DNA from 3 places in the Comamonas sp. GB3 AK4-5 genome. Region 3 is predicted to be linked to each of the others. Evidence: predicted binding sites of a transcription regulator. Region 3 holds the regulator's gene; each other region holds the start of a gene.

Region 1 (3,279 bases), 2.3 Mb from region 3:
GTGAAAGAGAAGTTCGACCATGAAAAAATCATTTGTCAGCCTGGCTATCCTTGCCGTCTTTTTTGCAGCTGGCGTTCAAGCAGCTCCCGCAGTGGGTGCTATGGGTGCGATTTCTTTTGAGGGCAGCATCACCGTGGATGCCTGCCAGGTGAGCAGCGGCGGTGCAACCTCTTCGGGTGCAGACATGCTCGTGTCCATGGGGCCGCACTCGGCTGAGACCTTGGGCACGGAAGCCAATCCGGCGATTTCTGCCGGCAAGCTGAGCACCATTGCCAAGAACATCGATCTGAACGTCGAGTGCACCCAGGGCACCAAGGTTTCGCTCTCGTTGAAGCCTTCCAGGGTGGTGGGCAAGGGCGTTGGGGTGAATGGAACGGCACAGGGTGTGCAGATCATGCTGATGAACGGCAGCGATATCCTGGACTTCAGCCAGGGAGATACGGTGACCCTGGGGGCGACCTCGGGCAGCAACATCAGCATTCCGCTGAAGGCCTACTACACCCTGCAAGCTGGTAAGGCAACTTCGGATGCCAAGGCTGGCACGGCGAGTGCTCTGGTGGCCTACACCCTGTCCTACGAGTAACGCAGGTTGACCTTGGTGGAGTATTAAGCTGTTGCCAAGGTTGTATACAAGGCAAGCAATATTTATTGCTTGCCTCTATTTTTTGAAAATAAAATATTATTCAGTAAATTATTTTCAAAGGTTGATATTTTTATTTTTGGATTCAATGGGTTTTAAAATTTTTTCAATTCATACCTGATATCGAAAGGTGTTGATGAGTTGTAAAAACTCACCCGTTTGATATTTATGGTCAATGTCTTTTCGGAATTTCATAATCCGATTTGTGCATAGATACCGCAAGCCACAAGCATTTAAATGCGTTTTCCTATTTTCTATGCCCAGTCAGGATGCCGCTATAGACCCGCTACTGAATAAGTAGCGGGTTTTGCTTTATAGATGCGCGCAAGAGGGGGATTTGAGTGGAGAGCGCTCCGTGGGCTCCGGGTTGCCTGGGGGCTGGGTGCCGTCCATGGTCTGCCAATCGTCGCCCCACAGCTCGCTGGGGTGGGGTGTGCGGTCGGAGCCGTTGCCGCAGCGCAGGTCGGTGGCGGGGCAGTACAGGTCGCAGCCCCAGCACAGGCGCTCTGGATGGGCTGGGACTGCAGGGAATTTCTTGGCCATGGTGTCGCTCGTTGCATGGGAGGTATGCCCAGTCAGTATGCGGCAGTGCAGGAAGGGGCTGTCTGGGTCGTGGCGTGCATTCCGTCCTGGCTTGGCCTGCATCAAAAACAAAGCGCCCGAGCTGCGGGGCAGTTCGGGCGCTTGGTGGACTCCATTCTGCAAGTGGCCGCAGGATGGAGTGTGCAGGGTGTGTGAGCCGCCTTTTAGCTTGCGCTCAGTGCGCCAGGCATGGTCAGCTTGTCGGCCACCAGCAGTTGTTGCAGCTGGGCCTGGCTCATCACGCCCAGCTCTTCGGCGACCGCGCCGATGGACTTGCCGCTGGCGATGGCGGCCTTGGCGATCTGGGCGGACTTCTCGTAACCAATCAGCGGGTTCAGCGCGGTCACCAAGGTCACTGAGCTGGCGATGCGCTCGTCCAGCACGCGCTGGTTGGCGACGATGCCTTCCACGCAGTTGACTTGCAGCGTCTTGCAGGCATGGGCCAGGTGGTGCAGGCTTTTGTGCAGGGCCCAGGCCATCAGTGGCTCAAAGGCGTTGAGCTGCAGCTGACCGCCTTCGGCAGCCATGGTGATGGCCACGTCGTTGCCGATCACTTCAAAGCAAACCTGGTTCATCACTTCCGGGATCACCGGGTTGACCTTGCCGGGCATGATGGACGAGCCGGCCTGGCGTGCAGGCAGCTGGATGTCGCCCACACCGGCCTGGGGGCCGGAAGACAGCAAGCGCAGGTCGTTGCTGATCTTGGAGAGCTTGACGGCGATGCGCTTCAAAATGCCGGAGATGTCGGCAAACGCGCCGGTATCGCAGGTGGCGGCGATCATGTCGGCGGCCTTGACCACGGGCACGCCCGAGAATTCCGCCAGCTTGGGCACGACCACGTCGACATAGCCCACGGGGGCGTTCAGGCCGGTGCCGATGGCAGTGCCGCCCATATTGATGTCGCACATCAGCACGGCAGATTCGCGCAGGCGCTTCTCGTCATCGGCAATCATGGAGACAAAGGCGGTGAACTCCTGACCCAGGGTCATGGGCACGGCGTCCTGCAGCTGGGTGCGGCCGATTTTGAGTACATCCTTGAATTCCGTGGCCTTTTCCTGGAAGGCGCCACGCAGTGCTGCCAATGCGGCCAGCAGCTCCTGAATGCCAAACCAGGTGGCCAGCTTGACGGCCGTGGGGTAGGAGTCGTTGGTGGACTGGGAAGCGTTGACATGGTCGTTGGGGTGGATCACGTCATAGCGACCCTTGGCCAGACCCAGATGCTCCAGCGCACGGTTGGCGATCACCTCGTTGGCGTTCATATTGGTCGAGGTGCCGGCGCCGCCCTGGATCACGTCCACCACAAACTGCTCATGCAACTGGCCAGCGGCTAGGTCGTCGCAGGCCTTGGAGATGGCCTCGGTCTGCTGGGCGTTGATGGCGCCCATGGCCAGGTTGGCGTGGGCGGCAGCCTTTTTCACAAAGGCGTAGGCGCGGATCAGCTGGGGCATCTGTGCCACGCTGTGGCCGGTGATGGGAAAGTTCTCCACCGCACGGGCGGAGTGAACCCCCCAGTAGGCGTGGTCGGGGATGTCCTTGGAACCTAAAAAGTCGCTTTCTTGGCGCATGGTGAGCAATTGGCTGAAAAAAGAAAAAGGGGCAGACCCGGCGGCTGGGGCCGGGGGCCACGCGGGATGCGGGGTCCAGACGTGGCAAAGCCCGATTTGCAGGCACCAAAACGGTGCGTATCCAAGCCGGGCCGTTGGGCTGAATTATGCTCAAAACAAATGAGAAGCCAAATTTTGCTGCATATCGTTCGCAGTGTCGCACTATTTTGGTGCGATATTGTGTCTGAGTTTGACGTTGCAGAAAGCCGCGCTCAGCCGCATGGCGCAAGGCTTTGCGGCTTTGGAGGGGAAAAGCGGAAGGGGTTTGGGCGGCTTTTGTGCCCATGGGGCGATCTGGCGGCAGCGCTGTGCTTTCGCATGGCCTTGGTGGTCTTGTGGCTGCGCGGTGGGCAGAGTGCCTTGCAGTCAAGTCCCTCATGGCCTCCATGTCTTTGGAGGGCGGCGACGAGATGTGGACAAAAGGCGGTAAAAACAAAAAAGCCCACAGGATGT
Region 2 (3,279 bases), 2.3 Mb from region 3:
CGCACCATCACGTAGTCGCCCGGTGCTTCACACACCACGCGATCCGGCGAAATCGCCGGGGGTTTGATAGGAGTGCCGGAACGCTCGTTCAACCAGGCGTGCATGGCTTCCCACCAGGAGCCCTGTACCACCGGTGCCTGTGCCACCCAGTCGTCGGGGTCGGTCCAGCCCTGGCCGTCTTCGACGCTGGCTATCTGGTAGCTGCGGCGTGGGCGGCCTGGTTCGGAGACGATACCAGCGTTATGACCACCGGCTGCCAGCACAAAGGTCACGTGCGTGTCGGTCTGGAGGTGGATTTTGTAGACCGACTTCCAGGGCGAGACATGGTCGCGCGTGGTGCCCACCACCATCATGGGCGCGCTGATGTCCATCAGTGCCACGGTGGCGCCGGCAAAACGGTACTGGCCGTTGGCCAGGGCGTTGTTCAGGAACAGCGAGCTCAGGTATTCGCTGTGCATGCGCGCGGGCAGGCGGGTCTGGTCGGCATTCCAGCTCATCAGGTCGAAGCTGCTGTCTTCCTCGCCCAGCAGGTAGCGGCTGGTGTTGCGCGACCAGACCAGGTCCTTGGACGCCAGAAACTGGAAGGAGCCCCCCATCTGGCGGCCGGACAGATAGCCCTTCTTGGCCATGGAACGGCGCAGGCCTTCGAGCTGTTCGTCATCGATGAACACGCCCAACTCGCCAGGTTCGGAGAAGTCGGTTTGCGCCGCCAGCAAGATGACGGAAGCCAGCTCCGGCAGGTTGGCAGGCACCAGGGCTTTTTCCTTGGCCGTCCAGGCATCGGCCTTTTTGCGCGCCAGGCGACCCAGGGTGGCGGCGGCAATCGCCAGGAAGGTGCCGCCCAGGCAATAGCCCACGGTGTGGATGCGCGCTGCGCCGGTGCTGGCCTTGACGGCCTCCATAGCTGCCAGCACGCCGCTGGACAGGTAGTCCTGCATCTTCAGGTCACGGTCCGAGGCATCGGGGTTGCGCCAGGAAATGATGCACACCGTGTGGCCCTGCTCCACCAGGTACTTGACCATGGAGTTCTTGGGCGACAGGTCCAGGATGTAGTACTTCATGATGCACGAGGGCACGATGAGCACGGGCTCTGGCTGGACCTTGGCCGTGGTCGGCAGGTACTGGATGATTTCGATCAGGTGGTTGCGGAACACCACCTTGCCCGGCGTGCAGGCCACATCCTTGCCCACGGCAAATTCCAGGGGCTCCAGCGCTTCGCTGGGGGTGTCGGCCTTGGCATTGGCCAGTGCATGCAGGTCCTGGCTGAAATGCTGGAAGCCCTTGCGCAGGCTTTCGCCCTGGGTTTCACGCGCCTTGGCCAGCACTTCGGGGTTGGTGGCCGCCCAGTTCGAGGGCGACATGGCATCCAGGAACTGGCGGGCAAAGAAGTCCACCATATGGCGGTGGTGGCGGGTCATGCCGTCCACCTTGGCCGCCTCACGCCACCAGCTGTCGCTGGCCTTGAAACCTTCCTTCAGCGCGGCATAGGGCCACTGCGTCCAGGCTGGGTCCTTGAAGCGGGAGTCTTTCTCGGTGGCCTCCGGGTCGGCAGCGTGCAGGCTGCGCTGCACGGCTTGGCGCGACAGCTCGGCCGCCTTTTGTGCCAGAGCCATTTGCTTGCCGGGCGAGCAGGCCAGGTGCATGGCCCAGTCTGCAGCGGCCAGGCTCAGCGCAATTGGCGACAGCCCCATATTGGCGCGGCTGAGCATGGATTGCACCTGGTCATCCAGCAGCTTGGTGGGATCGGGTGCCGGCGTCGCAGGCGTGGTGTTCTCCATGGAATGACCTTTATCAATAGGGGTTACAAATGGATGCACTCAGTACATTCTCGGCAAAAACCCTGAGAAAACCAAGCACATCCACACCAGGCTTGATGCAAGTCAAATCTGCCGGCAAGCCGGCGTGGCGCCTCATCTTTGTCCGAATTGCTGCAACGCAGCATGCAACATATTCACCACAAGCGCCCAAGCAACAGCCAGCGCTCACATTGGTGAAAATTTCAGTCCGCGCCGCGCAGCAAGGCAGCGGCGCGCTCGGCAATCATCACTGTCGGTGCCTGGGTATTGCCGCTGGTGATGCGCGGCATGACCGAGGCGTCCACCACCCGCAGCCCCTGCACCCCATGCACACGCAGCTGGCTGTCCACCACATCCTGCGCGCCGACGCCCATGCGGCAGCTGCCCACGGGGTGGTAGATGGTGTCGGCCCGCTCGCGCACCCAATGCTCCAGCGCGTCCTCGGTGTGCAACTGCGCCAGATCGGGCTGCTCCCGCCCTCCCCATTGGGCCAGCGCAGGCTGGGACAGAATCTCCCGCACCCGCTGCACACCCCGCACCAGGCGGGCCGCATCGTCCGGGTGGGAGAGGAATTGCGGGTCGATCAGGGGGGCTGCCAAGGGGTCCGGGCTGGCCAGGCGCAGCAGGCCCCGGCTTTGCGGTTGCAGCACACAGACATGGCCGGTAAAGCCATGGCCCCAGACATTGCCCCGCCCATGGTCGGCCTGTTTGCCCGGCAGAAAGTGCAGCTGCAAATCGGCCTCGGGCTCGCCGGGGCTGCTGCGGATAAAGCCGCCCGCCTCCGCCAGATTGCTGGTCAGCATGCCGCTGCGCCGCTGCTGCCATTCCCACACCCCTTTGGCGATGCGCCCCAGCCCGGCCAGCGACACGCCCACACCCAAGGCCGACCCCGGCAGGCTGTGGACCACGGTCACATCGGGATGGTCGTGCAGATTGCCGCCCACCCCTGGCAGGTCATGGAGCACCGGCAGGCCCATATCCTGCAAATGCGCCCCAGGGCCAATGCCAGACAGCATCAGCAGCTGCGGAGACTGTAGCGCGCCGGCACACAGCAGCACCTCGCGACGGCAGTGCAACGTCTCGCGCCGGCCCGCACTCAACAGCTCCACACCACAGGCGCGGCGGTCCTGGTCCAACATGATGCGCAACACCTGGCTGCCGGTACGCACCTCCAGATTGGGCCGCCCCCGGTGCGGTGCCACATAGGCCTGGTAGGCACTGCGGCGGGCACCGTCGCGCTGGAACACCTGGTACAGGCCCACGCCTTCGAGACTGTGACCGTTGAAATCGGCATTGCGTGCATGGCCGGCCTCGATGGCGGCCTGGACAAAATGCAGGCTCAGTGGGTCGGGCTGCTGCAGATCGTTGACCGCCAGCGGGCCCTGGTCGCCATGCCACAGGTCCGCGCCCCGGCTGTTGCTTTCCGCCTGCAGAAAATACGGCAGCACATCGCTCCAGCCCCAGCCGGGATTGCCTTCGGCCT
Region 3 (3,279 bases):
TCCAGCCCCGTCACCGCCGCGCAAGGCGCTGCGCACATTGCAAGACAATGGGGCCCACCCACGAGCCCCATGAAAAATGCCGTCCCCAACAACGATAGCCACATGGGCTAGATGATCCGGGAAAACCGTGCCCGGGTCTTGCCAGCCTGCAAATGTCGGTCAAACACCATGGCCACTCCGCGCACAAAGAACCAGCCCTTGGAGGTCACGCGCACACCGTCGCTGCGAATCTCCACCAGACCTTGTTCTGCCTGCGGCTCCAGCAGCTCCAGCTCATTGGCAAAGTAGCTCTCGAAATTCAGCAGCCAGGCTTGGCTCATGGGCTCGAACAGCACCTCGCCCTGGCACATCAGCGCCATGATGACAGCGCGGCGCACCAGATCATCGCGGCTCAGTGCCAGACCGCGCACCACGGGCAGTTGCCCCTGGTCGAGGAAGTCGTAGTACTCCTCCAGCGTCTTGGCGTTCTGGCTGTACGTCACACCCACGCGGCCGATGGCCGACACACCCAGCGCGATCAGATCGCAATCCGGCTGCGTGCTGTAGCCCTGAAAGTTGCGGTGCAGCCGCCCCTGGCGCTTGGCGATGGCCAAGGCATCGTCCGGCAGCGCAAAGTGGTCCATGCCCACATAGACATAGCCGGCCTGCATAAAGGCATCAATGGACCGCGACAGCATGGACAGCTTGTCACCGGCTTGCGGCAGCTCTTCCGTCACGATGCGGCGCTGCGGCTTGAAGCGCTCGGGCAGATGGGCATAGGCATACAGCGCAATGCGATCAGGGCGCAAGGCAGCCACCTGCTCCAGCGTCCGGTCAAAAGACTCGGCCGTCTGGCGTGGCAACCCATAGATCAGGTCCACATTGATCGATTGAAAGCCGATGTCGCGTGCGGCCTGCACCAGCTCGAACACCTGCTCGGCAGGCTGCTCACGGTGCACGGCTTTTTGCACATCGGGATCGAAATCCTGCACACCAAAGCTCAGGCGGTTAAAGCCCAGGCGCGCCAGATGCAGCAGGCGCTCGCGTGTCACCGTGCGCGGGTCGATCTCGATCGAGTATTCCCCTACGGCCTCGAAGGAAAATTTCGCTCGAAGCATCGTCATCAGTTGCGACAACTCGCTGTCAGACAAGAACGTAGGCGTTCCGCCGCCAATGTGCAGCTGGCTGACGGCCTGCCCCTCACCGCAATGCGCCACCTGCAAAGCCACCTCTTTTTCCAGGTACTGCAGATAGGTGTGCGCACGCTCATGGTGCTTGGTGATGATCTTGTTGCAAGCGCAGTAGTAGCACAGCGATGCGCAAAACGGCACATGCACGTACAGCGACATGGGCAGCGCCTTGGCGGCCGAGTTGAGTTTGCGTTGCTGCAAGGCCAACTCGTAATCTCCAGGGCCAAAGGCTTCGATAAATCGGTCAGCTGTGGGATAGGAGGTATAACGGGGCCCAGGCACGTCATACCGACGAAGTAGCTCTGGCGTTACAGCAGTCATTGTGTGAATTCCTTGTGTGCTGGCTGCACTGTGCCCCAAGCAAGAAATGTCACACTTGACACTCATCAAGATACAAGCAAACTACACCTGCGACAATTTGATTCAAATCATTCGAGCCTTCCCTCCACTTTTCTGCTTCGATCCCCCTCGCCCCACATTCCGATAATCCTTCAGCATTACGTCCGATGGCCCGTTCCGCGGGATCCCAAGGCGTCATTACCATGACCCCCCCCCCCATCAAAGTTACCTGCTCCAATTGCAACCTGCGCGAACTGTGCATGCCCAGCGGCCTCAATGAGCAGCAGCTGCAACGTATTGATGAAATTGTGGCGACCCGCCGCAAAGTAAAGCGTGGAAGCACCCTGTTTCGCAATGGCGAGGCCTTCACCTCGCTCTATGCCATCCGTACCGGCTTCTTCAAGACCTGCGTGGCCACGGAAGATGGCCGCGATCAAGTCACCGGCTTCCAAATGGCAGGCGAGATCATTGGCCTGGATGGCATCGTGCACGACCACCACACCTGTGATGCCGTGGCACTGGAAGACGCCGAAGTCTGCGTGATGCCTTTCGATCGCCTGGAAGATCTCTCACGCGAAGTCACGGCACTGCAGTCCCATGTGCACAAGGTGATGAGCCGCGAAATCGTGCGCGAGCATGGCGTGATGCTGCTGCTCGGCAGCATGCGCGCAGAGGAGCGCCTGGCCGCCTTTGTGCTGAACCTGGTGCAGCGCCTGCATGCCCGCGGCTTTTCCTCGTCCGAGCTGGTGCTGCGCATGACGCGCGAAGAAATCGGCAGCTACCTGGGGTTGAAGCTGGAAACCGTCAGCCGCACCTTCTCCAAGTTCGTCGAAGAAGGCCTGGTCGAAGTCAAGCAGCGCCATGTGCGCATCCTCGACACCGAAGGCCTCAAGCGCATCGTCAACAGCCAGCACGAGTGCGCATGATCCACAGCCCACGGCAGCTGATGCCGTGCGCGCCCTATTGAAAAAGCCTCCGTACGGAGGCTTTTTTTCATGGTGGCATCTGCACCACATCAGGCGGATGCGGACGCCGCGTCGTTGATCTCCCGGGGCGAAAGCGCCAGCAAACAGGTCATCGCCGAAGCCATGATGGTGATGCCCCAGAACACAAAGAAAGCGGCGGTACAGACACCCAAGCGCGACGTCTCGGCACAGGCTGAGAACCGAGGCAGATCCAGTGGATCGACAAAGGCGAAGACCAACATCTCCATCACCCCGGCGGCCAGAAAGGCCGGCCAAACAATCCACATCCAGCGACGCAACAGCATGGGACTCTCCTTGTTGAGGGATACGCACTGCCATTGTCCCCAAGCTGGGCGCGGGCGCTCTAGCAGATACCCTAAACATAAAAAAAGCCTGCATTGCTGCAGGCTTTTGAAGGTCAGCGTCTAAACGACCTTATTTGCTGCCACGCAGCAAGGCCTTGAGCGCGCTTTGCAGACGCTGGGCATCGCTGTCACTGCGGGCAGCGGCCAGCACGGCGGCCACATCCTGCTCCCAGGTGGTGCGGGGGTCAGCGGCCTTGCGGTTGGTCAGCAGCTGCAGCTGCAGAGCGCGGCGGGCAGACAGTTGGTCGGCCGGCGTGGGAACATCGGCCGCCATTTCCAGGCGCAGCAGCGACTGGGCAGCATCGCCCTGGGCAGCACCCGACACAGCAGCCTGCCAGCTGTTGCGCGTCGCATTGCTGAGCTTGCCCAGCTCTTGGGCAGCGGGCAGCAAAGCCGCATCGCGCTGGCCCCAGGCATCCATCAGTTGGGTCAAGGCTTCAC

The links. Region 3 encodes FNR, which switches genes on or off when oxygen is low (the NO sensors DNR and NnrR bind a similar motif). Its sites were predicted from a motif close to TTGATNNNNATCAA; they were not measured.
Region 1: a site for FNR is predicted at 1,275-1,288, ahead of ACA027_RS04565 (DUF3079 domain-containing protein). Genes of this name have one in related genera too.
Region 2: a site for FNR is predicted at 1,871-1,884, ahead of ACA027_RS02575 (PHA/PHB synthase family protein). Genes of this name have one in related genera too.

The regions. Positions count from the first base shown of each region.
Region 1 is NZ_CP166730.1:1,039,969-1,043,247, forward strand. Features, by position in the region: gene ACA027_RS04560 (fimbrial protein) at 101-583, shown strand; gene ACA027_RS04565 (DUF3079 domain-containing protein) at 953-1,183, opposite strand; gene ACA027_RS04570 (aspartate ammonia-lyase) at 1,387-2,787, opposite strand.
Region 2 is NZ_CP166730.1:579,305-582,583, forward strand. Features, by position in the region: gene ACA027_RS02575 (PHA/PHB synthase family protein) at 1-1,778, opposite strand, end outside; gene ACA027_RS02580 (GMC family oxidoreductase) at 2,000-3,279, opposite strand, start outside.
Region 3 is NZ_CP166730.1:3,323,870-3,327,148, forward strand. Features, by position in the region: gene ACA027_RS15040 (sulfite exporter TauE/SafE family protein) at 1-104, opposite strand, end outside; gene hemN (oxygen-independent coproporphyrinogen III oxidase) at 108-1,490, opposite strand; gene fnr (fumarate/nitrate reduction transcriptional regulator Fnr) at 1,712-2,434, shown strand; gene ACA027_RS15055 (hypothetical protein) at 2,524-2,778, opposite strand; gene ACA027_RS15060 (DUF349 domain-containing protein) at 2,909-3,279, opposite strand, start outside.